4 regions of the Photobacterium sp. GB-50 genome follow, and region 4 is predicted to be linked to each of the others. Evidence: predicted binding sites of a transcription regulator. Region 4 holds the regulator's gene; each other region holds the start of a gene.
What was found. The regulator CRP, encoded in region 4, controls carbon source genes, mostly activating them, when cyclic AMP is high. The targets are predictions, from matches to a motif close to TGTGANNNNNNTCACA.

Region 1 (7,484 bases), on a different contig from region 4:
TGAATTAAGTCTGACTTTTTTTTTCCTTAAATCGAGACAATGCACTGGTTGCTTCTGAGCGTTTAATCAGCTTAAAAATAAGGTCATTCTCTTTGTCAATACAATCAATTAGCTGTTGGCGTGAATGGTCAGATAGGAGTTTTTTAGTGTGCTGCAATGCTTCTTTAGGTAAAGCGATAAGTGCATTAGCACAGTGCACAGCGTGTTGTTCAGGTTGAATGGTTATTTGATTGATAAAACCAAGAGATAGCGCTTCTTCTACTGTCATTTCCTCGCCAAGCAGTAACATTGCTTTGGCTTTTCGTTCGCCGAGTAATTGCGGTAATAATAAGCTTGAACCAAATTCAGGGCATAATCCGAGCTTTACAAAGGGAAGAGTGAAGATTGTATTAGGAGTGGCAAAAATAAAGTCACAGTGTTGTAACAGTGTCATACCTATTCCAATAGCAGCACCAGAAACCGCAGCAATAATAGGCACAGGACAGTCAATCATAGCGAACATAAAGCGTTCAATAATCGCTCTATTTTTTTGTGTTTGAGTGCTATCTGCCTGTGCTAACTGAATAAAATCTTCAATATCATTACCACTGCAAAAAATATTAGCATTGCCTGTAATAATAACGACGGATATATCATCATTTTTTGCTCGTTCTAACTGTTGAGCAAGATCTTGATACATAGCAAGGCTAAGTGCATTTTTTGCGGAAGGGCGGTCAATAGAGAGCGTAAGAATATGATTTGATAAAGATGAAGTGATCATGTTGCCATCCTTGAACAATGAGTGATCTATCAAGGATGGCATATTACAGTCATTATTTGCTAATTTAGTATCAAAAGTAAGCAGTCGTCAGCAATAACGTCATTAAATAATCGTTGATTGATTACGGCCGTTATGTTTTGACTGATATAACGCATCATCACTAACTTTATATGCTTCAGTAAATGATAATGTGTCCGACACCGTACCCCCAATTGAAATTGTGACATCAATCCCATGGATTGGGTATACCTGAATAATATGTCGTATTTCTTCTGCCTTCAGCTCTAATTGCTCTTTTGTCATAACCGGGAAGCTTAAAATAAATTCTTCCCCGCCCCAACGTATAGCGATATCACTTTGGCGGATACATTGATTAACTCTTTCCGCGACAGTACGTATTACTTCATCGCCCATTTCATGACCATAGGTATCATTTATAGACTTAAAGTTATCAATATCAATAATTAACAAATAGAAGCTTTTTTGAGAAAGAAGCTTTTTCTCATAGTAATCACGTCGATAGAAATGCGTCATAAGATCGCGTTGTAACGAAAATTTTCTTCTTTTCAATCTTGAACGTAATAGCTGAATCATGAAGGTTAAAAATAATGCAGGCGTAAGCGATACTTTTAAAATAGCCAATAAGTTTACACCTACATAAAAGGGATCTTGGCTAGCACAAGGTAATAGTTCTTTTATGTTATAGCCATGCTTTGCTGGGTTTTCATAAAGCACCGTCTTGAATTCGTTATTGTAACTTTTAAGTGCTTCATGAAGTAAGTTACTTTTTATATCAATAGCCAGCAATGCATCTAACTTACGATTATTGTAGATAGGGTAATATAATGATCTGATATTTTGGTTAGATCCTTCTTCTACATACCTTTCAGTCAATTTTAAATTACAGCCATAAAAATAGCGGTAAGTTTCACCAAGACCCTCTCGTTTAATAATTCGCTTTATTATATCGTTGTCATGATTATTTTTATAAAGTTCTAAATAAAGGGGTCTAGCGGGATCAAAATGGACATAGTCAGCAGGATTTTCAAAAACAGCAATCGTCCAGATGTTATTATCTGTAAGCTCATCGAGTTGAGAGCGAAGACGGTTTATTCCTGTTGATAATAATTTCACATCTGAAGGTTTTTTTACCCAAACGTCAACGTCATTGTAATCGTGCAACCCTTTTGGGATAAAGGTGGTGCTTGTATTGTTGTAATATGAACTAAAACGTCGACTTACAGAGTAAATAGAATTAATTTTTTCAAAATATTGCTCATGAAATTCGTCTAAATGATAGGCGTTGTAAGCGAAATATCCACCTGATATTCCTATGAATAAAAGAGAGAAAAGTTTAAGGCTACTGATTAAACTTTTGTTTTTATTTGTCAACTTACCAAACATTTGCAATATCAATACAAGAAATGAAGGATGGGATTTTATATCTTAAAAGTATAAATTCAATCATATTTGCCATCTCTTTGATGAGGATATTTTATTGTATCAACAAGTAAAATCTATCGAATTTTTTTTATTCATATTAGATACAATTAAAGCACATTTATGGGTTTTGAGTAAGGTCATAGCGGTGTTTTTAATCCTATTGTAAAAATATCAAGACAGCTGACTGCTATTCTTATTTTCATGAGTTATGGATTCGAAAAGATAACTGCATCTTGGTTATCTTACCTTATTACCTATTCGACTATTATTTCTGATATAAAAGATTATGGCAAAAAATTAGATACAGATTATTGGTTAGAAAGACAATAAATCGAAAAATATCAACGTGTAGCAAAGCCGCTCAAATACAATTAAGAGTGTTAGAATATGATAGTCATGATATCCGCTATATTGGTGTAAAAATAGGAGCGGATAAACTAAGCACTTCGAACGGACTCATTGACTTTCCAATCATTTTTGTAATAAGTGTTTATCTTTTCATTCTGAATATGATGATAGTTTTACACCCACAAGTTGGTTCATAATCTGTTCTGATTTAGGTCATTTGAATGGACTGGTTGTCGTTAATCGTTATTTAAAAGATAAATTAAACCAGAGAAATATTTATTATTACTGGTTAATATATTTCTTATTATTGTGCTTGATCGCAGCGGGTATTATTGACTATTTCATTCTCAGCTGGGATTAAAAAGTTATTAGGAGTAGGGTGAAAAAATAATGAATTTATTTCATATTATCAACCTATTATATCTCTTGATAAGAAGATTTAAGAGTATTATTACTCAAAACCTGTGCCGTTTAACAACCTAGACTTTAATGATTAACGTCGTTTAATGTCATTGTTAATCAGATTTCTTCAAAATGGATGATAAAAGAAAGGCTGCCAATAGGGCAGCCTTTTTGCGTTTTGCAATTCTAAACTAAATACGATTAGAAGTTTGCAGAGCGTGGAGTACGTGGGAATGGGATCACGTCACGTACGTTACCCATACCAGTTACGTAAGAGACTAGACGCTCAAAGCCTAGACCGAAACCAGCGTGTGGAACACTACCGTAACGACGTAGGTCGCGGTACCAACCCATGTGCTCAGGATCTAGACCCATCTCAATCATACGTGCATCTAGAATGTCTAGGCGCTCTTCACGTTGAGAACCACCGATGATTTCACCAATGCCAGGTGCCAATACGTCCATCGCTGCTACTGTCTTACCGTCGTCATTCAAACGCATGTAGAATGCTTTGATGTCTTTCGGGTAGTTCTTAACAATTACAGGTGCTTGGAAGTGTTCTTCTGCAAGGTAACGCTCGTGCTCAGAAGACATATCAATGCCCCACTCAACATCGAACTCGAACTTACGGCCAGAGTCTTGAAGGATCTTAATTGCATCAGTGTAATCAACTTGTGCAAAGTCAGATGTTACGAACTTCTCTAGGCGAGAAATTGCGTCTTTGTCGATACGTTGAGCAAAGAACTCAAGGTCGTCACGACGCTCTTCAAGTACCGCTTTGAATACGTACTTCAGCATGTCTTCAGCAAGTTTAGCTACATCGTCAAGTTCTGCGAATGCAACTTCAGGCTCAACCATCCAGAACTCAGCTAGGTGGCGGCTTGTGTTTGAGTTTTCAGCACGGAATGTTGGGCCGAAAGTGTAAACCTTGCTTAGTGCACACGCATATGCTTCAGCATTTAGCTGACCAGAGACTGTTAGGAAAGTTTCTTTACCAAAGAAATCTTTGTCAAAGTCTACTTCGCCTTTATCAGTCATTGGAATGTTAGCCATGTCTAGCGTAGATACACGGAACATTTCACCGGCACCTTCACAGTCAGATGCTGTGATAAGTGGTGCAGACATCCAGAAGAAGCCTTGCTCGTGGTAGAAACGGTGGATCGCTTGAGATAGACAGTTACGAACACGTGCAACAGCGCCGATCACGTTAGTACGTGGACGAAGATGTGCAACTTCACGTAAGTACTCAATTGAGTGACGAGTTTTAGCCATCGGGTAAGAATCTGCATCTTCAACCCAACCAACGACTTTCACGTTGGTTGCTGCTAGTTCAAAATCTTGACCTTTAGCAGGAGATGCTACGATTGTACCGGTAACCTCAACAGAGCAACCAGTTGTAAGCTTAAGTACTTCATTCTGGTAATTATTTAACTCATTAGGGACCACGGCCTGAATCGGGTCGAAACAAGAGCCGTCATAAATGGCAAGGAAAGAGATCCCAGCTTTGGAATCACGACGTGAGCGAACCCAACCGCGAACAGTAACTTCACTGTCTACCGCTAGTTTGCCGCTTAATACGTCTGTTACAGGCGCGTAAGTCATGTTTAAATCATTCTCCGTTTAGGCACTGACTTTGGAATTAAAGTATCTCGTGCTTAAAGATATTTATGTATTAGCAATATTACCTTTCTTACGACAAGCATCAAGTATTGATATCAATCAAATGATAAATTGATGAAAGAAATAGGCAATTTGAGGTGATAGTTGGTTAATTATCGGTCATTTGCAAGAAACCGCTTCGCTTTAGCGTTGTAAAACATTAAAGCGAAGCGGTTTTTTGATAAATGTTTTATAAATCAAGCAAAGTACAGAGCGATTAAGCGATGGCTAGATATTTGTGTGTTTGGATCGATAAACGCCAGTTACGTTGAATACATGTTTCAATACATAGTTCTGTTGCACGTGGCTTTTGACTAATAGGTTGAAGCGCAATCGTGACATCAGGTTTTAGCGTCACGCCATCAATGAGCGCATCAAGTTGTTCAATGTCTTTGCTAGTGCCGACAGGGTGCTTGATCTCGTTAGCACGCGCGAGGGAAGAAGCTAAAACGGGCAACTTTGCTTTCATGTTAATTTTTGGCGATACCGTTACCCAAGTATTATCACTGGTTTGAATTTCAGATGTGCCACTGGTTTCGATCTGACAATTAAAGCCAGCTTTTTCTAGTGCATGAGTTAAAGGACGAAGATCGTAAATACAAGGTTCACCGCCTGTAATAACAATATGTTTAGCCGTATATTTTTGATCTTGTAATAATTGCACTACACCATTAGCGTCAAGATTAGTCCAAAGTGGTGAGTCCCCAGTTTTAGCCATGATCTGCTCTAAGCTAACTAAATCTTGTGACTCTGCTGTCCAAGTTTGTTTGGTGTCACACCATGAGCAGCCAACAGGGCAGACTTGTAATCGAACAAAAATTGCAGGCACGCCAGTAAATACACCTTCACCCTGAATTGTTTCGAATACTTCGTTAATTTTGTACACGTTGAACCTCTTATTTTCACGTCTATAACCATTCTAGTGTCAATGAAACATGATCATTATTAGAAAAGTTACTGCGTGAAATAAATCCGCTAATTAAAAAAAAGAGTAGGCAAAAAAGCCTTTTTTTCATTATCGCAGAAGCGAAACTCAATGTCTTTAGTCGTTGATAGTGATACTTGTCACGTACTGACGATAAGAGGCTTCACAATTACTTCGCAAAGTAAAAAAATTAGTTTCCGAAGGTTTTTAAGCTGATTTTTCTCAGGAGTATCGACATGTACGTCGCTCAGCCAGGCCATATCGATCATATAAAAAGAAATAATGCCGGCAGCGTATATAAACTAATTGATTTGTATGGGCCGATCTCGCGCATTGAATTGTCTAAACGCAGTCAACTTGCCCCCGCAAGTATTACTAAGATCACCCGTGAATTAATTGATGCGCATTTAATTAAAGAAACGCAATTTCAAGAACCGAGCAGCCGTGGACGACCTGCTATTGGGCTAGTTCCTGCCAATGAAGGGTGGCAATTTTTATCTATTCGTTTAGGTCGTGGTTATCTTACTATTGCTTTACATGCACTTGGCGGCGAAATTCTAGTAGAAGAACGTCAAGATATTGAGCAACTGCATCAAGAAGATGTGGTTAAAAAGTTATTAGCTGAAATAAACATTTTCTTTGCCAATCATGTTAGCGAACTAGACAGAATGACAGCGATTGCAGTGTCATTACCAGGGTTAGTTAATTCCAGTGAAGGTATGGTATTACAGATGCCACATTATAATGTGTCTAATTTACCCTTGGGTGAAATTATTCACAATGAAACTGGACTGCCTGTTTTTATCGGTAATGACACACGTTCATGGGCTTTAGCAGAAAAATTGTTCGGTAATTCTCGTGGTATTGCAAACTCCATTTTGATTTCTATTCATCATGGTGTGGGAGCGGGGATTGTCCTTGATGATAATGTGCTGCAAGGGAAAACCGGTAACGTGGGTGAGCTTGGGCATATTCAAATTAAGCCGTTTGGCAAACGTTGTTTTTGCGGTAATCATGGCTGCTTAGAAACCGTTGCGAGTTTACAGGCCATTTTAGAACAAGTGAAAACGCAGCTTAAAGCAGGACATGAATCGATGCTGAATCATATGCCTTTAACGATTGAATCAGTATGTGATGCGGCAGTAGAAGGTGACAGTTTAGCGCGACAAATTATTGTGGAGTTAGGTCATAATTTAGGGCAAGCCATTGCGATAATGGTTAACCTATTTAACCCTCAGCGCATTTTGATTGGTGGGGAGTTTAATCGTGCTAAATCGGTACTTTATCCTGCGATTATGGATCGTATTAGCTCGCAAACCTTACCTGTTTATTTCGATGGCTTAGAAATAGAAGAAAGCTGTTTTTACACTCAAGCGACGATGCCGGGAGCGGCTTTGGTTAAACAAGCGTTGTACGATGGGCATTTATTGATGAAACTCGTCGACGGTTAATTATAATTGATTTAACTGATTGCTATAACTAATTGATACTACATGGATATTAGAATTTTTCTTTAATTTCCATGTAGCTTTCTCGAATATGTTCAATCAGTGCTTGAATCCGTTTAGCAGGTTTTCTGGTATACGGATAGACAGCATAAATCCCCACCACTTTACCCGCATGTGCCGAGAGCAATTCAACTAACTCACCGCGCTCTAATTCATCATGAACTAAGCAATTGGGTAGATAAGCGATACCATTACCTGCGAGGACATTTTTTTTCAACGCTATCGCATTGTCGGATGAAAAGTTTCCGCTGACTTTTTGAGTGTAAATTTTATTTTGTTTAATAAATTGCCAGTCAAAAGGGCCAGTACTTTGAGGGTTATAACCTAGACAATTATGGCTATTTAGATCTTTAGGTTTTTCTGGCTTGCCATAATGTTCAATGTAAGCGGGTGAGGCACATATTACCCAGCGAGAATTAAAAATATGACGAGCGATTAA
Region 2 (7,484 bases), on a different contig from region 4:
TGACAGAACAAGAATGGGATGGCGTGATCCACACGAACCTTGATAGCTTCTACAACGTGTTACACCCTTGTGTAATGCCTATGGTGCAAAAGCGTAAAGGCGGCCGTATTGTAACCTTAGCATCGGTTTCAGGGATCACCGGTAACCGAGGGCAAACCAATTACAGTGCCGCAAAAGCGGGGGTGATTGGCGCAACTAAGTCATTAGCGCTAGAGCTTGCTAAGCGTAAAATTACAGTTAACTGTGTCGCGCCCGGCCTGATTGATACCGGTATGGTCGATGAGCACGTAAAAGAACACGCACTCCCACAAGTGCCTCTTCGTCGTATGGGAGAGCCTGAAGAAGTAGCAGGACTGGTGAGTTACTTAATGTCTGATATTGCAGGCTATGTGACTCGCCAAGTGATTTCGGTAAACGGAGGTTTAGTATGAGTCGTCGCGTTGTTGTCACTGGTATGTCGGGTGTAACAGCCTTTGGTAACGATTGGGAACATATCGAACCTAAACTTCGTGCTTGTGAAAACGCCACTATTTATATGCAAGATTATGAGCTTTATGACGGCTTAAATACCAAACTTGCAGCTCCTATTGAAAATTTTACATTACCGAAGCATTACACCCGTAAAAAAATCCGTTCAATGGGGCGTGTTTCTAAACTATCAACACTGGCGACAGAAAATGCACTGACTCAAGCTGGGTTACTGAACAATGAGGTACTGACAAACGGTCAAACGGGTATTGCCTATGGCTCATCAACCGGTAGTACGCCTGCAATCAGTGCATTTGGTGTAATGCTAAATGAGAAAAGTACCCGTGCTATCACCGCGACAACTTATGTTCAAATGATGCCACATACAACAGCTGTCAATGTCGGCTTATTTTTTGAATTACGTGGCCGTGTTATTCCCACAAGTAGTGCATGTACTTCAGGAAGCCAAGCGATTGGTTACGCCTATGAAGCGATTAAACACGGTTATCAAACCGTGATGGTTGCAGGTGGCGCAGAAGAGCTTTGCCCAACAGAATCGGCGGTATTTGATACCCTGTTTGCAACGAGCCTTAAAAACGATGAACCAAAATCAACACCACGACCTTATGATACGGATCGTGATGGCTTGGTAATTGGTGAAGGTGCTGGCACATTAGTGTTAGAAGAATACGAGCATGCCGTTGCACGTGGCGCTAATATCTATGCCGAAGTGGTAGGATTTGCGAGTAACTGTGATGCCGCCCATGTAACACAGCCACAAAAAGAAACCATGCAGCTTTGTATGGAGATGGCACTGCAACAGGCAAATTTATCGCCAAGTGAAATTAGTTACATTTCAGCACATGGTACTGCAACCGAAAAAGGTGATATTGCAGAAAGCCAAGCCACAGCGAGTATCTTTGGCAACAACACTCCAATTAGCTCTCTGAAAAGCTATTTAGGCCATACCCTTGGGGCCTGTGGTGCGATTGAAGCGTGGCTAAGTTTAGAAATGATGCATGGCGGCTGGTTCAGCCCAACGCTTAACCTTGAGAACGTTGATCCTGAATGTGGTGATTTAGACTACATTCGTGGCGAAGGTCGCAACCTTGATTGCCAATATATTATGAGCAACAACTTTGCGTTTGGCGGGATTAACACTTCCATTATCTTTAAGCGAATGTAACTTAAGATACTCTAACGATACCGTATCTATACCATTATAAATAACCATGCTTGAACATTTTATCACTTCTCAAGCATGGTTAATTTCAATCGTATTATTGCTGTTTTAAAAACGTAATTGCCTGATCTTTTTCTTCTGGCAGGAAGAATTTAATGTCTATTTTACGAAACAGCTTATCTTCCACTTTTACGATTTTTTCTATCCATTTTTTCTCTGCAACAACAGCCACTTTTGCTACATGTGATATTCCCGCATGAAACAAATAGCGCACTTCTTCTAGCAATGCTGAAAATTCAATCCCATCAAAATTGTCAATCTGCTCAAAGATAACAACTTTACCGTGTAATTCTGTCTTCGCCTGAGCATCAAACAAAATACGTTTCATATCATCTTCAGTCACTTTGCCATCAATTGAAAAAGCCACGGCATTATCAATATCTAAGTTAATCATAGTTAACATTATAAGTTTCCTTAATCCATCAAGAAATGATGAAAATACTATGCGCTTTTTAAATGAAAACGACAGTAATTAAAGAGCATAATTAAGGGAAATGACATTTCAGAATGATCGTATATTCAAGAGAACGATAAACGTTAAATAGAATAGTAAACACTCAATAAATACCTGAAGGTATATATCTATATATAAATGCACTCACAACGACATATAAATATCAACATCATAAGTATAAACACTATTTATTATTTATATCCCCATCAGTAAATAACGACACAAACTGTCACACCATGCCGAGCTTAGTTACAGCATAATAATAGAAAACAAGATGCATAATGTTGCTTTTAAGTCTTTAAAAAGGTTCTTCGTGAATACTTTAACAACCAAAACAATTTAGAGCTCTAATCACTTAACTTTCATTTATGTACATTAATAAACGAGATCTTGCTCAAATAAATTACGATTATTCAACTTTTATTCAGATAATTATCATCCTGATAGGTAATAATACCCACTAAATTATTTAGAGCTCAAAGGAATAGACTCTTAATATGGACATATCAACACCTTCGGTAATGACTTCCGATACAGGTGAAGACCAGATACAAAAGTGGACTTTTTCAACACCAACAGCTCATGATGGCGATGACGTTTTTACGTTGATCGCAAACAGTCCCCCTCTCGATACCAATTCATCTTATTGTAATTTTCTTCAAACAACTCACTTTAGTAATACGTGTGTTATAGCAAAAGATGATGGTGGTGAAATAGCAGGTTTTATCTCTGGTTACCCAAAACCTAATCAGCCAAATACTTTATTTATATGGCAAGTTGCCGTTGCTCCTCAATTTCGAGGAAAAGGGCTCGCCTTTACCATGTTAGATAACCTGTTAAGTCGAGACTCTCTAAATAATATTACCGCTATAGAAACAACCATTACGGAAGAGAATAATGCTTCGTGGGCGTTATTTAATAAACTTGATGCACGTAATGGTAACAATGGCGAAGTCAGTACATTTTTAGACAAGAATATACATTTTAAAGGCAAGCACGATACGGAATTGTTGTATCGCATCCCTTTAATTCAAATTAAACAGAAAGGATTATAACGGCCATATCATGGATATTTTTAAGAAGCAGGAATCTAAAGTTCGTTCTTACTCAAACAGTTTTCCCGTCGTTTTTACTAAAGCAAAAGGGAGTTGGCTTGAAACCGAACAAGGAGATCGTTACTTAGATTTTCTAGCCGGTGCTGGATCACTGAACTACGGCCATAATAACCCTACTTTAAAACAGGCTTTGCTCGACTATATCGAACAAGATGGGATCACTCATGGTTTAGATATGCACTCGACAGCAAAGGCTAATTTCCTTGAAGCATTAGAACGCAATATTTTAGCTCCTCGCCAACTTAATTACGTTACTCAATTTACCGGCCCAACGGGTACTAACGCTGTAGAAGCGGCACTAAAACTTGCGCGTAAAGTGAAAAAACGTAGCTCTATTGTGGCTTTCACCAATGGTTTTCATGGTTGTACAGCTGGAGCGCTAGCTGCAACAGGCAATCAACATCACCGTCAAGGTGCAGGGACAAGTTTAAACAATGTTACTCGTATTCCATTTGAAGGTTATGCGGACATTGATGGCCTTAAATTGTTTGAAACTATGCTAGCGGATAATTCAGCAGGTATGGACAAGCCAGCCGCTGTCTTGATTGAAACAGTACAGGGCGAAGGCGGCTTAAACGTTGCGTCTAACCAGTGGTTACAACGATTAGAAAAAGTCTGTAAACAAAATGATATTTTATTGATTGTTGATGATATTCAAGCAGGCTGTGGCCGTACTGGTACCTTCTTTAGCTTTGAGCCGTCAGGTATTAAACCAGATATGGTCACCCTCTCTAAATCAATTGGTGGTTACGGCTTACCAATGGCAATCGTGCTATTCAAACCAGAGCTCGATATTTGGAACCCAGGTGAGCATAACGGCACATTCCGTGGCAACAATCACGCATTCATTACAGCAACGAAAGCACTCGAAACCTATTGGGCTGATGACCAACTAGAAAAGCACGTTGCAACATGCTCAAACATTATTGCTAACGTCATTGATAAATGCCTACACGACCATCCTGATATGTTTGTGCAAAGAAAGGGGCGAGGCATGATGATTGGTATTGAGTGTAATGATGGCGATCTGTCTAGCCAAATCACCAAAGCCTGTTTTGAAAATGGATTAGTGATTGAAACCGCGGGTCCTAATGATGAAGTCGTGAAGTTCTTTAGTCCACTCACCATTACAACGGCAGAGCTTGAGCAAGGCTTAGCAATTTTTGAAAATGCGGTTGAGCACGTTGTTGCTAAAAACTTTAGAAAAGCATCGTAATTTAAGGACGAAAAATGATTGTTAGAACATTAGCTGAATGTCGAGACAGTGAACGCCGTGTAGCTTCTGAAACTTGGGAAAGTGTTCGTATGCTTCTTAAAGATGACAAGATGGGGTTTTCTTTTCACATCACGACAATCTTTGAGAACACTGAAACCCATATTCATTATCAAAATCACTTAGAGTCTGTTTACTGCATGAGTGGTGAAGGTGAAATTGAAGTTGTTGGGGGCGAAACTTACCCAATTAAACCAGGTACACTATATATTCTTGATAAACACGATGAGCATTATTTACGTGCTTATAAAGACAAAGAAATGGTGATGGCTTGTGTGTTTAATCCGCCAATCACAGGCAAAGAAACACATGATGAAAACGGTGTTTATCCACTCGTTGACTAAAACATTACGTGTATAACCAGTGCACTTTCAGCGAAAAAAAATCCCTGTATAGCAAAGCTGATACAGGGATTTTTCTTGCGTAATATTAGATAATATTAATCAAATTCAACCAGATTTTTTTGATATTGCTGATGTTGCTGTTGTACCGCTTCTGACGGACGACCCGTTGCTTTACTTACCATCACAACCGCAACAGTGGCAAAAATAAAGCCAGGAATGATCTCATATAAGTCAAACATTCCACCTGTTAGTTGCTTCCATACCACAACGGTGACCGCACCTGTCACGATACCTGCAATCGCGCCATAACGGTTCATCCCACTCCAGTACAAACTTAATAGCAATACAGGGCCAAATGCCGCACCAAACCCCGCCCAAGCATAAGACACAAGACCTAAAACGGAGCTATCAGGGTTTAATGCTAAAACGAAGGCAACAATTGATAATGCAATAACCGCAATACGCCCAACCATAACAATTTCGTTGCTTGACGCTTGTGGACGAAATACTTGTTTATAGAAATCTTCAGCCAATGCCGATGAAGAGACTAACAACTGAGAGTCCGCAGTACTCATGATCGCCGCTAAGATTGCCGCTAGTAAAATACCGGCCATCACGGGATGGAAAATCGCATTCACTAGCAACATGAAGACTTTTTCACTATCCGCTAACTCACCACCAAGGTTGCCATCAACATAAACAATACCCGTTAAGCCGACTAACAACGCACCAATCATCGACAGAGCCGTCCACACCACGGCAATACGACGCGCCGTACCAATGTCTTTATTTGAACGTGTCGCTTTAAAACGCGCAAGGATATGAGGCTGACCAAAGTAACCAAGCCCCCAACCTAATAGTGACAAAATAACCATAAATGATAATGGCTGGCCTTTAATATCATGCCAGAGCGTTAATAATTCAGGGTTCTTGTTATGAAGCGTTTCTATTAGCTGAACGGGATCGGCATTCATCGCTGCGATCGGCACAATAAGCAATGCAGCTGACATCAATAGGCCTTGCACTAAATCAGTCCAAGATACCGCAAGGAACCCTCCAAATAAGGTATACGTTACAACACACAAAGTACCGATAAATAGCGCGAGCGTGTAATCTAAACCGAAGACGGTTTCAAATAGTTTTCCGCCTGCCACTAAACCAGCACTGGTATAGAAAAGGAAAAAGAGCAAAATAAAGAAGGCGGAAATCGTTTGGATAAGCTTTGAATTATCATCAAATCGACGTGATAAAAACTCAGGTAAAGTCAGTGAGTTGTCTGCTGTTATACTGTAAGTGCGCAGGCGTTTAGCACAGATCAGCCAGTTCAACCACGTCCCCAGTAATAGGCCACCAGCTAGCCATAATGACTCAAAACCAGCGATATATGCATATCCCGGTAATCCTAATAATAACCAACCACTCATATCCGATGCTCCTGCAGATATCGCAGAAGGCCAAGGACCTAATGAACGCCCACCGAGAAAGTAATCACTGGAGCTCGATGTGCGTTTATAGGCGATATAACCAATCGCTAGCATCCCTAGTAGATACGCTACAAAGGTCGCTGTAATCGCGAAGTTATTTTCAATCATAAGTTGTACTTCCTGTTAAGTGGCCTTTGTTCATGGCAAAGGCCTATTATCATATTAAGCAAGGTCTGGTCAGTCGGTTTCTCCACAACCAAGCTCTAATAACGTTGCATTACCGCCGACGGCTGTAATATTGATGGTTCTGGTACGTTCAGTGATAAAGCGTAAACAGTAACTTGGGCTACCAATGACAGGTAGATGATCAAAATCGGTTTCTGCCACTAATTGCGCTAACTGTCCGCTTCTCGCCGCTAATTGACGCGCTAAGCTCAACGCACGTTCAGCAGTACCGCTATAAGCAACTGCTGCAACCTCTTCACTTTGAATTAACGATTCAAGCTCAATGTCCTCAATAACACTAAGTACATTGGCGACACATCCTGCCGGCTCTAGCTGACTGAGAATGGCACCAGTATTTAAAGGGTGATCAGGCGATAAACACAACATAACGCTGTTACCACACACCAATGCAGTGGCGATTTGAGCAATCACCACATGGTTAGCGACGTCATCGCTTGCAGTGACAACAAATACGCCGCGTCCAACACAATAAAGCGTGTTACTTTCACCTGTTGGCCCTGGCATTACTTGCATTTCAGCCACCATTTCCAGTGCATTATTACACTGAAAATTCACCATCATCGCAGATTGATTATCTAGCGATTTTGCCCAGCGGCGTAGAATAGCGATTCGCGTTTCAAAGTCCAGATCATTCCATACCGAAAACGCAAAAATGCTACTTTGTAGTGATTTTTGTAATTGCGGAGATAACGCCATTAACTGTGAATTATTTTTCATCGTTTGCTCCTTCCATCTCACATTGATGAGTAACATTGATTGGCGCAATCGTTGACTGCATAAAACGATACAAATAATGAGGCCCGCCCGCTTTTGGCCCTGTACCTGATAACCCTCGACCACCAAAAGGCTGGACGCCAACAACGGCGCCCACTTGATCGCGATTGATATAACAATTACCGACTTTGGCGCGTGACGCT
Region 3 (7,484 bases), on a different contig from region 4:
AGTGCAATAGGTCGAGGCCCACTGCATGGTATTGCGTCAGGTACAGCAGTAACGATTTTAGTGCAATCGTCATCAACAACAACAAGTTTGATGGTACCGCTAGTAGGTACAGGTGTATTAAAAGTACGTGATGTATACCCATTCACGCTTGGTGCAAACATCGGTACATGTATTACTGCACTATTAGCAGCAACAGCAGTATCAGGTGATAACGCAGTATTTGCATTACAGATTGCACTGGTACACTTATGTTTCAATGTAATGGCAACAGTACTGATTTACGGTGTTCCATTCTTACGTGAAATTCCGTTAAAGTGCGCATTCTTCTTAAGTGACTTAGCAACTAAAAACAAAGTAGCTGTCGCAGGTTACCTTGTCTTAATATTCATTGCTATCCCAGGTACAATTTTAGCATTAACTGCTTAATTAATACTGCGCAACAAAAAAGCCCAGCTTATGCTGGGCTTTTTATTTATTTCTTATCACTTTGATTATATTTACTTTTTCATATATGTTTTTATGAGTTCAAACAGAGAATGGGTATTGAATCGGATCGTGATGCTCATAACCCACCACGTCAAAATCATCTAGCGTTACCCATGTTTCTAAATCTTCTAATGATTTGATCTTCGGGTTGATTTTAAGTTGTGGTGAAGAAAATGGAGTACGCTTTAATTGCACATCACGCATAAGCTCTAGTTGATCTTCGTAGATATGTGCGTTGATAATTTTGTGGTAAGCCTGACCCGCTTTATTACCTGTTATTTGCGCCATTAACGCTAGCAAGGTAAACACTTGTACTTGGTTGAAGTTTAACCCTAGCGGTACATCACATGAGCGTTGATAGCTCGTTAAATATAACGTATCACCCAGTAGTGAAAATGTATGTGTATGCATACAAGGACGCAGACACCCCATATCAAACTCACCTGGGTTATAAAACGTTAATATTTCACCGCGATTATCAATACCTTTGGTTAAATCATCGACAATCATCTTTAATTGATCAATTGGCGTACCGTCTGATTTTTGCCAACGACGACCTTGAACACCATAAACACGCCCCATGTCATCTTCACCTTTACGATGAGGATTGTTCAGCCATGCTTGGTTATCATTGGCATTAGCATTCCAAGTGTTACAACCAATCGCACGAAATTGCGCGGCATTATCATATCCACGTAAGTAACCGAGAAGCTCTGCGATTGCTGCTTTCCAGAAACTTTTACGAGTAGTGATCAACGGAAACTGATTATTAGCAACATCATAAGTCAGATCAGCATTGATAACCGTTAAACAACGCTTACCTGTACGTTCATTTTCAATCCATACACCGTCATCAACAATGCGTTGGCATAAGGCTAAATATTGTTTCATAGTCCTACTCGTAAATTGAATACGCCCAGCAAAAGCTAGGCGCGAAAATTAGTGATTGTTATTCTATCAGAAGCCTGTTGGCCTTACTGTTAACTTAAAAACATTTTTATACTGATCAATAACAATAACACCGCAAATAGCTTTTTCAGTGTCGGGGTCGGTAGTCGACTCACTAACGCCGCGCCGTAACGAGTTGCGATCATCGATGTTGCAGCAATACCGAATAAAGCTGGTAGATATACATAACCTGCACTAAACGCTGGTAACGCTTCACTGCCAACACCTGCGTAAATAAAGCCAATCATTCCAGAAACAGCAATTAAGAAACCAACGAGCGAAGAGGTACCGATGGCACGTCGCATCTCAATACCATAATAACTTAAATACGGTACTGTTAATGATCCGCCACCAATGCCAGCAAGACTTGAGATCAAACCAATGATGCCACCACTTGATATACATGCGAGTGAGTTTGGCAGAGGCTTCTTGTTTATCACTTTCATTGAGAGCAACATCTGAATTGCTAAGCATAATACGATGACAGCAAAAATTTTAGGTAAGTAATGTGAAGGGATGATCTCAGCAACAACACTCCCTCCCAATCCACCAACAATGATCCCTGGCGCTAATATTTTCACCACTGAAAAATCAATATTTCCAAGCTTAAAGTGATTACGGGCTGAGGCCATTGACGTCATAACAATACTGGCAAGTGAGGTCGCTAACGCAATATGCATCACAAGATGCGATGCAATGCCGGCTTTCGGTAATAACCAAACTAGAGCAGGTACAACCAATAAGCCTCCACCAATGCCTAATAAACCAGCCAATAATCCGACGACAGATCCCAATAGCAAACACATGCTAAATAGCCAAAGTGTTGTTTCATACATAATACGTAACCAATATAAAAAAGTGTTCTACTTACCCGCGCGGATAAACCCACCTAAACCATGCTGCTCGACAAATAACGTTGTTCTCTCTCTTACTTCACAAGATAAATGTACCGCGAGAACATCATCCGCCAATTGCGTCATATCAAGTGCTGACACATGACGTAATATATATTTTATTTTGGCTACATTACGGGTATTCATACTCAATGATCGATACCCCATTCCGACTAATAAAATTGCACCTATCGGATCTCCTGCTAATTCACCACAAACGCAAACTGGAATTTGGTACCGCTCTGCACTATCGATAATATGTTTTAACGCATTTAAAACAGCAGGATGAAGCGCATCATAAACACTGGCGACCCGAGAGTTATTACGATCTACGGCAAGCAAATATTGAGTTAAATCATTACTACCCACTGAAATAAAATCAACTTTATCGGCTAACGCATGGAGCTGATAAAGCATTGACGGTACTTCAATCATGATACCTAAGCGAGGTTTTCTTAATTCACCATCATATTGAGCTGACACTTCCTGATAGGCGCGCTCAATTAATATTTTGGCTTCATCAAGCTCAGCGATCCCTGAGATCATAGGGAGCAAGATGTCCATATTATTCAAGCCAATACTGGCACGTAACATCGCTCTGACTTGAATTAAAAAAATCTCGGGATGATCTAAGGTAAAACGGATCCCACGCCAACCCAAAAAAGGATTGTCTTCCTCTATCGTTAAATACGGTAACGGCTTATCGCCTCCAATATCGAGCGTTCGCATCACAACGGTTTGCTCGGGATAGGTCTGCAAAATAGAACGATATTGGTTAATTTGTTCATCTTCTGAAGGGAAGCTACGTTGCAGTAAAAAAGGCACTTCAGTGCGATATAAGCCGACCCCGTCGACCCCTTTATTAATCGCAATACTGGTATCGGCACTTAAACCCGCATTTAAGTGCACCATGATCCGTTGATTATCTTTGGTATAGGCTTCTTTATCCTGATCACCTTCAACGGTTTTGGCTAGTTCATGCTCTTCCCGCAATAAACGACGATACTCAATTAATACATGACGATTAGGGTTAACAAGAAAGTCACCACGATAACCATCAACAATAACTAAATTGTTATGTACCATATGAGGAACAAAGTCGACCCCCATAATAGCAGGGATACCGAGTGCTCTAGACAAAATAGCAGCATGTGAGTTAGCGGCACCTTCTTGAGCAACAACCGCAGCTAACTTTCCTAAAGGGACTGTTGCAAGCATTGCTGCGGTTAACTCTCGAGTTAATAGCACCACAGGTTCATCCCACTGCAACTCATCGACTTCTTCATCACGTAAAAAGAACAATAAGCGCTGGCCTAACTCGCGAATATCTTGTGCACGCTCTTTAAGGTATTGATCTTTCATATTCGCAAAACGAGCGGAATAAGATTCGACCACTTGACGCACTGCCCATTCAGCCTGATCACCACAAGCAACCCGGGCTTTCAGATCTTTGCGCAGCATAGGATCATTGAGTAAATGACTGAATAAATCAAAAATGGCGAGGGTTTCTTTTTGCAGTTCACTATCAAAACGTTTGCGTAAACGTCGAAACTCTGTACTGGCCGCTTCTATCGCAATAGCTAAACGTTCTTGCTCAAAATTCACATCAAGGCAAGACGTGGGAGCAACATGCTCTAATAGCGGTTGGGTATCGTCCCACCATGCTTTAGCAACAGCAACACCAGCAGAAGCCGCAGATCCAGTAAGGTGTAATTTATTCCCTTGCTCAAACCACATTCCTTGTGCTTTCGCGTGAGCCAAAATACCTGATAATTGAGCGGCAAGGGTAACTAAGAAAGATTCTTCACTTTCATTAAATTCCCGCTTTTCTCGTTGCTGTATAACAAGAACACCAAGAACTTGGCGCTGATGAATGATAGGAGTCCCAAAAAAAGATCGAAAGGATTCTTCTCCGATCCCCGGGAGATGTTTGAAATGGGGGTGTACACGAGCATCAGCAACATTAACAAGCTCAGCACTACGCCCCACAAGGCCAACTAGACCTTGATTAAAGCGTAAACTTACACGCCGCTGCGATTTATGCAGCCCTTGCGTTGCCATCAATGTATAAAGCTGACGCTCATGATTAGCAATATAGACCGAACAACAGTCTGTTTTCATGACCTGACAAGTGCTCATCACTAATTGATCTAGCGCTTCAATCAAGGTCTGGGCGCTGACAACCTTGTCAACTATATCTCTAAGCTGTGTCAGCATAACGAGCCTTATTATCCTTCTATATTGCCAATAACCTCTATATTACTGTATTACCTTATTTACTTTTTATTATTACGCTTGAATTTTCGCTCTTTCCATTCTTTAAAAGGCATGGCTACAGGTGCAAATTCTTTCAGTGCGCGACGGTAAACATCACGCTTAAACGAAACGACCTGTCGGACTGGATACCAATAACTTACCCATCGCCACCCATCAAATTCAGGAGTAGCACCTCGCTGCATATTGACCTTGGACTCATCGCACTCCAAGCTCAACAAAAACCATTTCTGTTTCTGCCCGATACAAACAGGTTTCGAATCCCACCGCACTAAACGTTTAGGTAATTTATAACGTAGCCAATGACGGCTTGACGCAATTATCCTGACATCTTTTTTGGTTAATCCTACTTCTTCGTACAATTCACGGAACATGGCTTGCTCTGGTGTTTCACCATCATCAATACCACCTTGCGGAAACTGCCAAGAATGTTGTCCATATCGTCGAGCCCAAAATACCTGGCCATGGCTATTGCAGATAACGATCCCTACATTAGGGCGGTATCCATCGCCATCAATCACTGGACGACCTCAAGTATAAATATCTATTAATAGTGATTTTTTCATAGTAGACGTGATCGGTAAACAAAGATTCGATCAGATCGTGATATTTTCCTAACTAAACCTCAAATTAGGGATAACTCCTCTCTCTACTAGAGGTTATAAACATCTAAATGAGACATCCCCCACATTTATTCACTCTTTCTGTGGATAGATTTGTGCAGAAGATAAAAAAACCTCGGTTTTATATGTAATTATCATTTGATAAATAGCAATGAAACGTCAAAAGATAAAACGAAAAACACATAAAAATCAAAATATTAAAATCAATAAAGATACATAATAAATTTTAAAAAATAGAATATTCACATCTCAAAAAAACGATCGGTTAAAGATCAATCAATTCTGACTTTATCCACACCATACAATAAAAATGATCGAACACAAGATAATCAAGATGAATAAAACACCAACTTAAGCCTGTCTATTTAAACAGTTAGCATCAAAATAAATATTTAATAAAAATAATCTGTGGATATCTTTTAAAATGATCCTTTTCTCTAGATTTATCCATTCAACAGGAAAAAGCTATGTTATGATCTTGACTCTTCTTATTTTAGATCATGATCATCGCGTAGCACTATGCCAAAGCCTGAGCAACCATCCCCCCCTCTCACTGAACACGAACTCCTCTATCGAGCCCAACAACTAGCAGGGTTAACGCTTGGAGAACTAGCCGATCTTGCTGGCATTATTCCACCTGCAGATCTAAAAAGAGATAAAGGATGGGTTGGGCAGCTGTTGGAGTGGCATTTAGGTGCAACAGCGGGAAGTAAGCCCGTTCCTGACTTTATCGATCTTGGGATTGAACTTAAAACGATCCCTATTGGCTATAATGGCAAACCATTAGAAACCACATTTGTCTGTGTCGCCCCTTTAATTGGAGTACAAGGATTACGATGGGAAACCAGTCATATTCGTCATAAGCTCTCACGGGTATTATGGATCCCTGTCGAAGGTGAACGTGATATTCCCTTAGCAGAACGCCATGTTGGATCACCGTTAATATGGAGTCCATCGATAGACGAAGATGCGCAGTTAAAACAAGACTGGGAAGAGTTAATGGATATGATCGTACTCGGCCAAGTCGAGCACATCACAGCACGCCATGGCGAGGTACTGCAATTACGACCCAAAGCGGCAAATAGCAAAGTACTCACAGAAGCTTACGGCGCAAATGGACAGCCTATCAAAACCTTACCTCGTGGTTTTTATTTAAAAACACACTTCACGGCAGAAATTTTAGCTCGATACTTTATTTAAGCTATGTGCTGCGTTAAACCGCGGGACTAAAAATGCAACACCATATCTTCTTCACAAGCAGCCGTGAGCCCTTCCGGTAAGAATTCATCATAGGGATCAGTTAAACGTAACGTCATATTACTGATCCCAATAGATTTCAATAATACCTGCGCCTGCTCAATCGTCTTAAAATGCAGTAAGTTATCTTGCTCATCTTTAAGTGGCTGTAACTGATGCTTATATTCAATTTCCATCAGATAATCAGAATATCCCGCATAACAGGTTAATACACAATGTGGGATCTTATTCGGTGATGCTTTAAGCCACGGCTTTAATTGAGATAGCTTCATTGTTTATCTACACTAAAAAAATAAAAGATCTAACATTAACTATGTGTCAGTTTTCTCCTCCTATCAAGTTCGTAATATAATATTCATTTCATATTTAATGCACTTCTCAGTCCAAACACTTCAAGCTATAGTCAAATAAAAGACATTAATGGCAAGGACAGCGAATGAAATACCATACAATCCCGCATTCTAGTTTAGAGATCAGTAAGATCTGCCTCGGTACCATGACCTTTGGTGAACAAAATAATCAGGATGAAGCCCATAGCCAATTAGATTTCGCCTTTGAGCATGGCGTCAACTTCATTGATACTGCGGAAATGTATCCCGTCCCGCCGAATGCTAATACCCAAGGTTTAACAGAAAGTTATATTGGTAATTGGCTAGAAAAAACACAATTACGAGATAGAGTTGTGATTGCAACAAAAGTGGCAGGCCCCCGTAATGTGCCTTATATTCGTGACAATATGTCGCTTAATCGACGTCATATTCATGATGCGGTGAATGATAGTTTAATTCGCTTAAAAACCGATTATATCGATCTCTACCAGCTGCACTGGCCTCAACGGCAAACCAATTGTTTTGGTAAGTTAAACTACCATTATGAAGAAGATCATTGTGGTGTTACGTTAATTGAAACACTAGAGGCATTAAGTGAGTTAGTCACAGCAGGAAAAATCAGATATATCGGCGTCTCCAATGAAACCCCTTGGGGAGTCATGTCTTATCTTCAG
Region 4 (7,484 bases):
CGAATAATATCGCCTAACACCTATAACGCCAACGAGTACTTCGTTGGCGTTGTTATTTTTAGTTATCTAGAACAAAGGGCAACCACTACCAAATCATCATCACGCATGCTGCCGTTAGTGCTCCCATCGTCTGATTAAACCGAATCGTGCGACGTTCTGATGTTAGCCAATGACGTATCACCACTCCAGTTGCAGTCCATAGCGAAACGCAAACAAAACCCACCACGAAAAATACCGATACAATCATTAATATCGATAACCAATAGTGCTCCCCGCTAACGGCGAAGGTGCTTACTGCCGTTGCTGACATCATCCATGCTTTAGGATTAACGTATTGAAACAGAGCAGCAGAGAATACACTCATCGGTTTCGCCTTCACTGTTTGCTCTGTTTTACTCATGCTGCCAGCAGTGGCTATTTTCCATGCTAAATACAATAAGTACGTACACCCAACAACTTTTAATACCTCGTGAACCATAGGATAACGTTCAAAAATAATGCCGAGCCCTGCCGCCAGTAAACTGATCATGCTCGCCATACCCACACTGATCCCCGTAATATGCGGAACACTACGCCAATAACCAAAGTTTGCTCCAGAGGCGGTCACCATCATATTGTTAGGCCCCGGCGTGCCTGTCATTAATATGGCAAATAAAATAACTGAGATGATTGTTGATCCTTCCACACACTTTCCTTAATAAACGATAGAAATAAAACTATCCAGATCATCTCCCACGAAATTGTACCGATACAATTTTAGTTATTTCGCGACAACATAAAAAATCTCTGGCAATACGGTTGTTTTGTGCGCACAATTTAACCTAACAAGGGAAGTTATTAAGATCAAAGGATTTATTGTCACCATGACAATCGAGAAAAAGTTATTAAATATCCAACTTATCGCTAAAACTAAAGAACCACTTTATCGTCAAATTGCAGATGGAATTGCACGAGCTATCGAGCAAGGTGACATCGCAATTGGGGAGAAACTCCCCACACACCGCGCACTTGCCGATCAATTACAGGTTACCGTCGGTACAGTGACACGTGCTTATGCAGAAGCGGAACGACGTCATCTTGTCGAAGCACGTATTGGGGCTGGGACGTATGTCTGTGATAACAATAAAAACCATCACTGGATCTATCAATTAGAAGAGTTACAGACTGAAGAATGTAATTTCGGCTATAACATTCCTCCGCGATTTGATCGCAGTGAGATGATAAGCAAAGCGATGGCAAAAATTAGTGCTAATCCCTCGCAATTAAATGACATGATGTTGTATCAGCCACCACAAGGGATCGATAATCATCGTCATATCGTTTGCCAATGGTTAAATCAAAAAGGCATTGATGTTTCATCAGAGCAGATGTATTTCACCTCAGGCGCACAACATGCTGCGGAATTATTGCTGAGTATTTTCTGTCGTGCTGGTGATACCGTGTTAGTCGAACACTTTTGCTACCCCGGCTTTCTAACCCTTGCTCGTCAACATGGTATTACCCTAAAAAGTGTTGAGATGGATGAAGATGGGGTGATCCCTGCCAGTCTCGCATCGGCCTGTGAACTCTACCAACCACGGCTAATATATTTAACACCAACCCAGCAAAACCCAACTTCGGTAACAATGCCGCTCTCTCGTCGTGAAGAAGTGATTAGCGTGTGTCGTGAGCATAATGTGTTAATTGCGGAAGATGACGTCAACGGATTACTGCCGCCCTCACCGCCACCGCCTTTAATCAACCTAGCACCTGAACATGTAATCCACATCGGAGGGTTATCAAAATGCCTCGCACCAGGACTTCGCTTAGGTTACATCCAAGTGCCGAAACAGTGGCAGCAACATCTAAGTGCAGCACTCTATAACCACAGCTTAATGATCAGCCCACTGCTCTCTGCTATCGCTTGTGAATTAATTGTTCAAGGTGATGCCGATCGGGTATTAACGACCGTTCGTACTGAAATACAACAACGGCAATTATTGGTACAGCAATACCTTGGTGAGTTTGCCATTACAACCCAGACTTATAGTTTTCATGTTTGGCTGCAATTACCAGAAGACTGGCGCTTAAGTGATTTTATGGCGGCAACAACAGCCCGTGGAGTCATAGTTAAATCAGCAGAATTATTTACTCCTAGAGGTAATCATATTCAACCAGCAGTACGGCTCGCCATTAGCTCACCGCTAAACCAACAGCAATTGATCTTTGGCTTAAAAACCATTGCCGAGTTATTACGCCACCCCCCTTTATCCCATTTTTCGCTGTAACAGAGGATATTCATGTCTCAATTTACGCCAGCATCAGGGTTACAAAATCCACACATTCAAACCTTATTACCGCGATTTGTTCGTCGCCAGCCACTATTCACACCTGTGACGCAACGACTGACCACGCCTGATGATGACTTTCTTGATCTCGCTTGGACAGAAGCTCCTACAGACGATAGCAAACCATTAATGATCCTATTCCATGGTTTAGAAGGCAGCTTCCATAGTCCGTATGCCAATGGACTATTATATGCTGCAAAACAACAAGGTTGGCTTGGGGTTATGATGCATTTTAGAGGCTGCAGCGGTGAGCTAAACCGTCAACCTAGAGGTTATCACTCAGGTGAAGTCAGTGATGCACGCTTTTTCATTACATGGTTACGTGAGCAATTCCCCCTACGGCCTTTTATCGCAGTGGGAGTATCCCTTGGCGGTAATATGCTGATTAACTATCTTGCAAAATATGGTGACGACAGTGATCTCGTTGCCGCTCAAGCGGTGTCTCCCCCATTAAATTTAGCCTCATGCTCGGCACGTATTCAACAAGGTTTTTCTAAGATCTATCAGCAATATCTACTCAACTCGATGAAGCGCACAATGGCAAAACGAATAACACTTCATCAAGATAAAATGCCCATCACCCACCAGCAATTAGCTGCGATAAATACGGTATGGCAATTTGATCAGCACATTACCGCTCCTCTCCATGGTTTTATTGATGCTGACGATTATTATCAACGTTGTAGTGGCCTTCAACAGCTCAACTTGATCAGTACACCACTGCGGATTATCCATGCCAAAGACGATCCGTTCATGACCGAATCGGTGATCCCATCACAACCATTGCCGAGTAATATCGACTACAACTTATATGAAAAAGGTGGCCATGTTGGGTTCGTTAGTGGTTCTATTTTTAAACCGACGTTTTGGCTCGAACACAGCGTTCCAACATGGTTTAAAACCAAACTCACCACTCCTCAATAGGGCTAGTGATATTTTTATCATATACTGCGCGTATCAGTAACGCAGTCGACGAGACATAAAATGATCATTCCTTGGCAAGATATCGCCCCAGAAACACTGACTAACCTGATTGAACAATTTGTGCTACGTGAAGGCACTGATTACGGTGAAGTTGAAATGAGCTTAGAAAACAAAGTGAATTACGTGATGCAGCAACTGAAATCCGGTGATGCTGTGATTGTATTTTCTGAATTGCATGAATCTGTCGACATAAAATTACGCAATCAGTTGCAATAAGTTTTATTAATGTGAGTCGTGCCCAGAGAGTTACGACTCAAAACTTGCCTCCGCTAGCAGTTTCACTTTTCAATCCCGACATCCCTGTTAACTTGTAGTAGCATTGTTGCCCGATCAGGTAATTTTATTATTGCCTGCTTTCTCATTTATCTTTCGATAATCAACAACGACAAGGTTAGTCATGTCTGCAAAACATCCTATTATTGCAGTTACTGGTTCATCAGGAGCAGGAACCACGACGACTTCTGAAGCATTCCGAAAGATGTTCAATATGATGAACATTAATGCGGCATGGCTAGAAGGCGATAGCTTCCATCGCTATACCCGCCCTGAAATGGACACTGAGATCCGCAAAGCTAAAGAGCAAGGTCGACATATCAGCTATTTTGGCTCAGAAGCCAATGACTTTGCCCAATTAGAGCAATTTTTCAAACAATATGGTGAAGATGGCACTGGCCGCTTTCGCCGTTATCTACACACATTTGACGAAGCCGTACCCTACAACCAAATGCCCGGAACGTTTACTCCGTGGCAACAGTTAGCAGAAAACACTGATTTACTCTTTTATGAAGGCTTACATGGTGGGGTTGTCGATGGCGAGATCCATGTCGCACAGCATGTTGATCTTCTTATTGGAATGGTACCCATTGTTAACTTGGAGTGGATCCAAAAAATTGTTCGTGACACGAGAGATCGAGGGCACTCTCGCGAAGCGGTGATGGAGTCAATCGTTCGCTCCATGGACGATTACTTAAATTATTTAACTCCGCAATTTTCACGCACACATATCAACTTTCAACGTGTACCAACCGTTGATACCTCAAACCCGGTGAGTGCCAAAGGGATCCCAAGCTTAGATGAAAGCTTTGTTGTGATCCGATTTCGCGGTTTAAATAATGTCGATTTTCCGTATTTACTTTCCATGATCCAAGGCTCATTTATGTCACGTCATAACACGCTTGTCGTCCCTGGTGGAAAAATGAGTTTTGCAATGGAATTGATCATGCGCCCCCTTATCGAGAAACTGATTAATACAGGGAAAATCAGTTAAGTTTGCACAAACGAAAATAAATAGAAAAAAGGTTGGCACAAACACCAACCTTTTTCATCTCAATCATTATTAAGCAGTGATGATTTCATACGAATGAGTCAACTTAACCTTTTCAGCAATCATCAAGCATACAGAGCAATATTTCTCTAAAGAATCAGCAATGGTGTTAGCCACTAAGGTTTCATTTAAATCAAAACCTGAAACAATAAAATGCAAATTGGCTGCGGTAAACAAACGTGGCGCTTGCTCTCGACGCTCAGCTGAAATAAGAACCTCACAACCCACAATATTTTGCGCTTGGGATTGTAAACCACTGACAACATCTACTGAGCTACACCCTCCCGCCGCCATTAATACCAATTCCATTGGACTTGGAGCTTTATCCCCTCCATTACCATCCATGACTACACTATGACCGGAGCTAGATTGACCTAAAAAAGTCATATCTTCTACCCATTTTACTCGGGACTGCATCGCTTAATCCTTATTCAAACGCCCAATAATTGTCTCTAGTCTTATTGATTAAATAATGAATGTAAATCCTAATTCTCCGCCTTAATAACAACTTTTTTCCTCTCTAAAAATCGTCGTAATAATCATTACTTATCGCACCACTTAAAATTATCTCGCCGCATTGTGATCCTGTGCACAGTTATCCATATGAAATGAACGAATCTACTAGATCAATATCAAGAAAAAGGCGCAGAAAAAGGATACACTCTAACTTATTCAAGTTAGCTTGCAGCCCAGCGGCTGAATGGATACCCTATCAGTAGGCAGTTTTTTTTCTCGTGATAAAAGTTAGAAAAGAAACCAATGCTGTTGGGCAACAAATGCAGAGGAAGTTAGTAATATGGTTCCAGGTAAACCGCAAACAGATCCAACTTTAGAGTGGTTTCTTTCCCATTGTCATATTCACAAGTACCCATCGAAAAGTACGCTGATCCACGCAGGTGAGAAAGCAGAAACGTTGTACTACATTGTGAAGGGTTCTGTTGCTGTACTAATCAAGGATGAAGAAGGTAAGGAGATGATCCTTTCTTACCTAAACCAAGGTGACTTTATTGGTGAGCTTGGCTTATTCGAAGAAGATCAAGAGCGTACTGCTTGGGTTCGTGCGAAAAGTCCTTGTGAAGTAGCAGAAATTTCATTCAAAAAATTCCGTCAGTTAATTCAGGTTAACCCTGATATTCTGATGCGCTTATCTGCTCAAATGGCAAGTCGCCTACAAGTGACAAGCCAGAAAGTAGGTGATTTGGCATTCTTAGACGTTACAGGTCGTATCGCACAGACATTGCTAAATCTTGCAAAACAACCAGATGCAATGACGCACCCTGATGGCATGCAGATTAAGATCACTCGTCAAGAAATCGGTCAAATTGTTGGCTGTTCTCGTGAAACAGTGGGTCGTATTCTGAAAATGCTTGAAGAGCAGAACCTTATCTCTGCTCACGGTAAGACGATTGTTGTTTACGGTACGCGTTAATTTTTAACGTCTTTAACCGTACGAAAAAAGCCGCACACTGTTGCGGCTTTTTTATTTCTTATTGATTAATAATCCCCCCATAAATACCTTTAAAAAGTGTGTCATTAATGCCATTAATTAATTTGTATTGCTCAAATTAAATGCTAAATTCAAGCAATGAATGGAGTTCATCTTTTTTTGGTTTTTATATGGATATTGAACGTTTTGCCCCGAATAGCTACACCACTGTACCTGGTGCTATCGCTCCTCAACCTACAACTATTGAGATGACAGGCTTTAGTGACCGTCGTTGTTATTTAGAACAGCAAACAGGTTTACGTCGCTGTCCTGTTGAAGACAGTGGTATTTGGGGATCGCCCCTCGATAATTAACAGATTTAAAAAAAAGCAGCCAATTGGCTGCTTTTTATTGCCTTGTTTACACTGTTCAAGAGTTATAAGTACTTTCAAAGATCTTATCTGCCGAAGCTTCAACAAATCCGGTATAAATCTCACCATCAGGCTGTAAATAACGTTTAGCAAACTCATAAAATCCGCCAGAGACCAACATCTCACCATCAGAAAACGTGACCATGACTTTATCAGCCATGGTTGCTGATTGCTCTAACATCACAGTAGGATCGCCTTTTACCGCACCTCCCGCCTGATTAATGTCAAAACCACTTGATTCGAGAAAATGGTTCACTTCAGAAATTTCATTAAATTGCTCAAGCTGATTAATATCAATAGTAAAATGATTAGCACCAAAACCATGCGCTGCCACCCACCCTGCATATTCACTTTCTGCATTTAAAAACTGATAACTATCACGGCTTAATTGCCATGGTTTACCTTGAGAAAGAAAAGCAGGATCAGCAAAATAAGCATCATCAACTTGATCGACAAGCTGACGTACTTCTGTTTGTAACTCTGTTGAACATAATCCTAATTGCAGTTCACTAATAAATACTTTAGGCGCAGCAGGATCGGGATGTTCAAAGTGCTCTGCATATAACTTTTTCGCTTTGAAATGATATCGACCTTTGGGTTTATAACCTACCGCAATAAAAGGGGCCGCTAATCTTGCTAAACCACATTTCGGTAGTGCAAAAGTACGCAACGCAATATGATCATTTCTAAGTGGCGCATCTTCGGTAAGTAATTGCCGAATATTCAGCGCTGAAGGGCATAATCGCTGAGTATAATCTTGCCATAACGCGGTAAATAATTGTTCCATGCTGCACAATCCTTACTGTAAGTAATACAGTGAACCTATTAGTCTCAGAGTGAAATACCCGGAGATAACTGCTCAGGTAAGCATGTTGCCTCACCTTCCATTGATGCCATTGGGTAAGCACAATAATCAGCAGCGTAGTAAGCACTTGGGCGTAAATTACCAGATGCTCCTGGGCCACCAAACGGTGCATCTCCACTCGCTCCCG

Region 1: a site for CRP is predicted at 5,667-5,682, ahead of C9J41_RS00105 (ROK family protein). Genes of this name have one in related genera too.
Region 2: a site for CRP is predicted at 2,549-2,564, ahead of ectA (diaminobutyrate acetyltransferase). Genes of this name have one in related genera too.
Region 3: a site for CRP is predicted at 5,276-5,291, ahead of rppH (RNA pyrophosphohydrolase). Genes of this name have one in related genera too.

What each region holds. Positions count from the first base shown of each region.
Region 1 is NZ_PYNX01000001.1:18,480-25,963, reverse strand. Features, by position in the region: gene C9J41_RS00125 (enoyl-CoA hydratase-related protein) at 5-760, opposite strand; gene C9J41_RS00120 (GGDEF domain-containing protein) at 863-2,164, opposite strand; gene asnS (asparagine--tRNA ligase) at 3,155-4,555, opposite strand; gene queE (7-carboxy-7-deazaguanine synthase QueE) at 4,830-5,498, opposite strand; gene C9J41_RS00105 (ROK family protein) at 5,774-6,988, shown strand; gene C9J41_RS00100 (LysR family transcriptional regulator) at 7,038-7,484, opposite strand, start outside.
Region 2 is NZ_PYNX01000003.1:24,340-31,823, reverse strand. Features, by position in the region: gene C9J41_RS05200 (3-ketoacyl-ACP reductase FabG2) at 1-431, shown strand, start outside; gene C9J41_RS05195 (beta-ketoacyl-ACP synthase) at 428-1,654, shown strand; gene C9J41_RS05190 (STAS/SEC14 domain-containing protein) at 1,749-2,114, opposite strand; gene ectA (diaminobutyrate acetyltransferase) at 2,663-3,220, shown strand; gene ectB (diaminobutyrate--2-oxoglutarate transaminase) at 3,231-4,496, shown strand; gene C9J41_RS05175 (ectoine synthase) at 4,511-4,897, shown strand; gene putP (sodium/proline symporter PutP) at 4,993-6,489, opposite strand; gene C9J41_RS05165 (aldehyde dehydrogenase family protein) at 6,559-7,284, opposite strand; gene putA (bifunctional proline dehydrogenase/L-glutamate gamma-semialdehyde dehydrogenase PutA) at 7,274-7,484, opposite strand, start outside.
Region 3 is NZ_PYNX01000011.1:48,249-55,732, forward strand. Features, by position in the region: gene C9J41_RS14310 (Na/Pi symporter) at 1-426, shown strand, start outside; gene C9J41_RS14315 (thymidylate synthase) at 526-1,377, opposite strand; gene C9J41_RS14320 (sulfite exporter TauE/SafE family protein) at 1,467-2,270, opposite strand; gene ptsP (phosphoenolpyruvate--protein phosphotransferase) at 2,298-4,544, opposite strand; gene rppH (RNA pyrophosphohydrolase) at 4,604-5,122, opposite strand; gene mutH (DNA mismatch repair endonuclease MutH) at 5,744-6,424, shown strand; gene C9J41_RS14340 (DUF6482 family protein) at 6,451-6,753, opposite strand; gene C9J41_RS14345 (NADP(H)-dependent aldo-keto reductase) at 6,918-7,484, shown strand, end outside.
Region 4 is NZ_PYNX01000009.1:13,310-20,793, forward strand. Features, by position in the region: gene C9J41_RS12715 (ABC transporter ATP-binding protein) at 1-7, shown strand, start outside; gene C9J41_RS12720 (LysE family translocator) at 86-685, opposite strand; gene C9J41_RS12725 (PLP-dependent aminotransferase family protein) at 864-2,267, shown strand; gene C9J41_RS12730 (hydrolase) at 2,280-3,251, shown strand; gene C9J41_RS12735 (YheU family protein) at 3,312-3,527, shown strand; gene C9J41_RS12740 (phosphoribulokinase) at 3,709-4,578, shown strand; gene C9J41_RS12745 (OsmC family protein) at 4,648-5,052, opposite strand; gene crp (cAMP-activated global transcriptional regulator CRP) at 5,432-6,064, shown strand; gene C9J41_RS12755 (hypothetical protein) at 6,253-6,435, shown strand; gene C9J41_RS12760 (DUF1338 domain-containing protein) at 6,491-7,279, opposite strand; gene astD (succinylglutamate-semialdehyde dehydrogenase) at 7,324-7,484, opposite strand, start outside.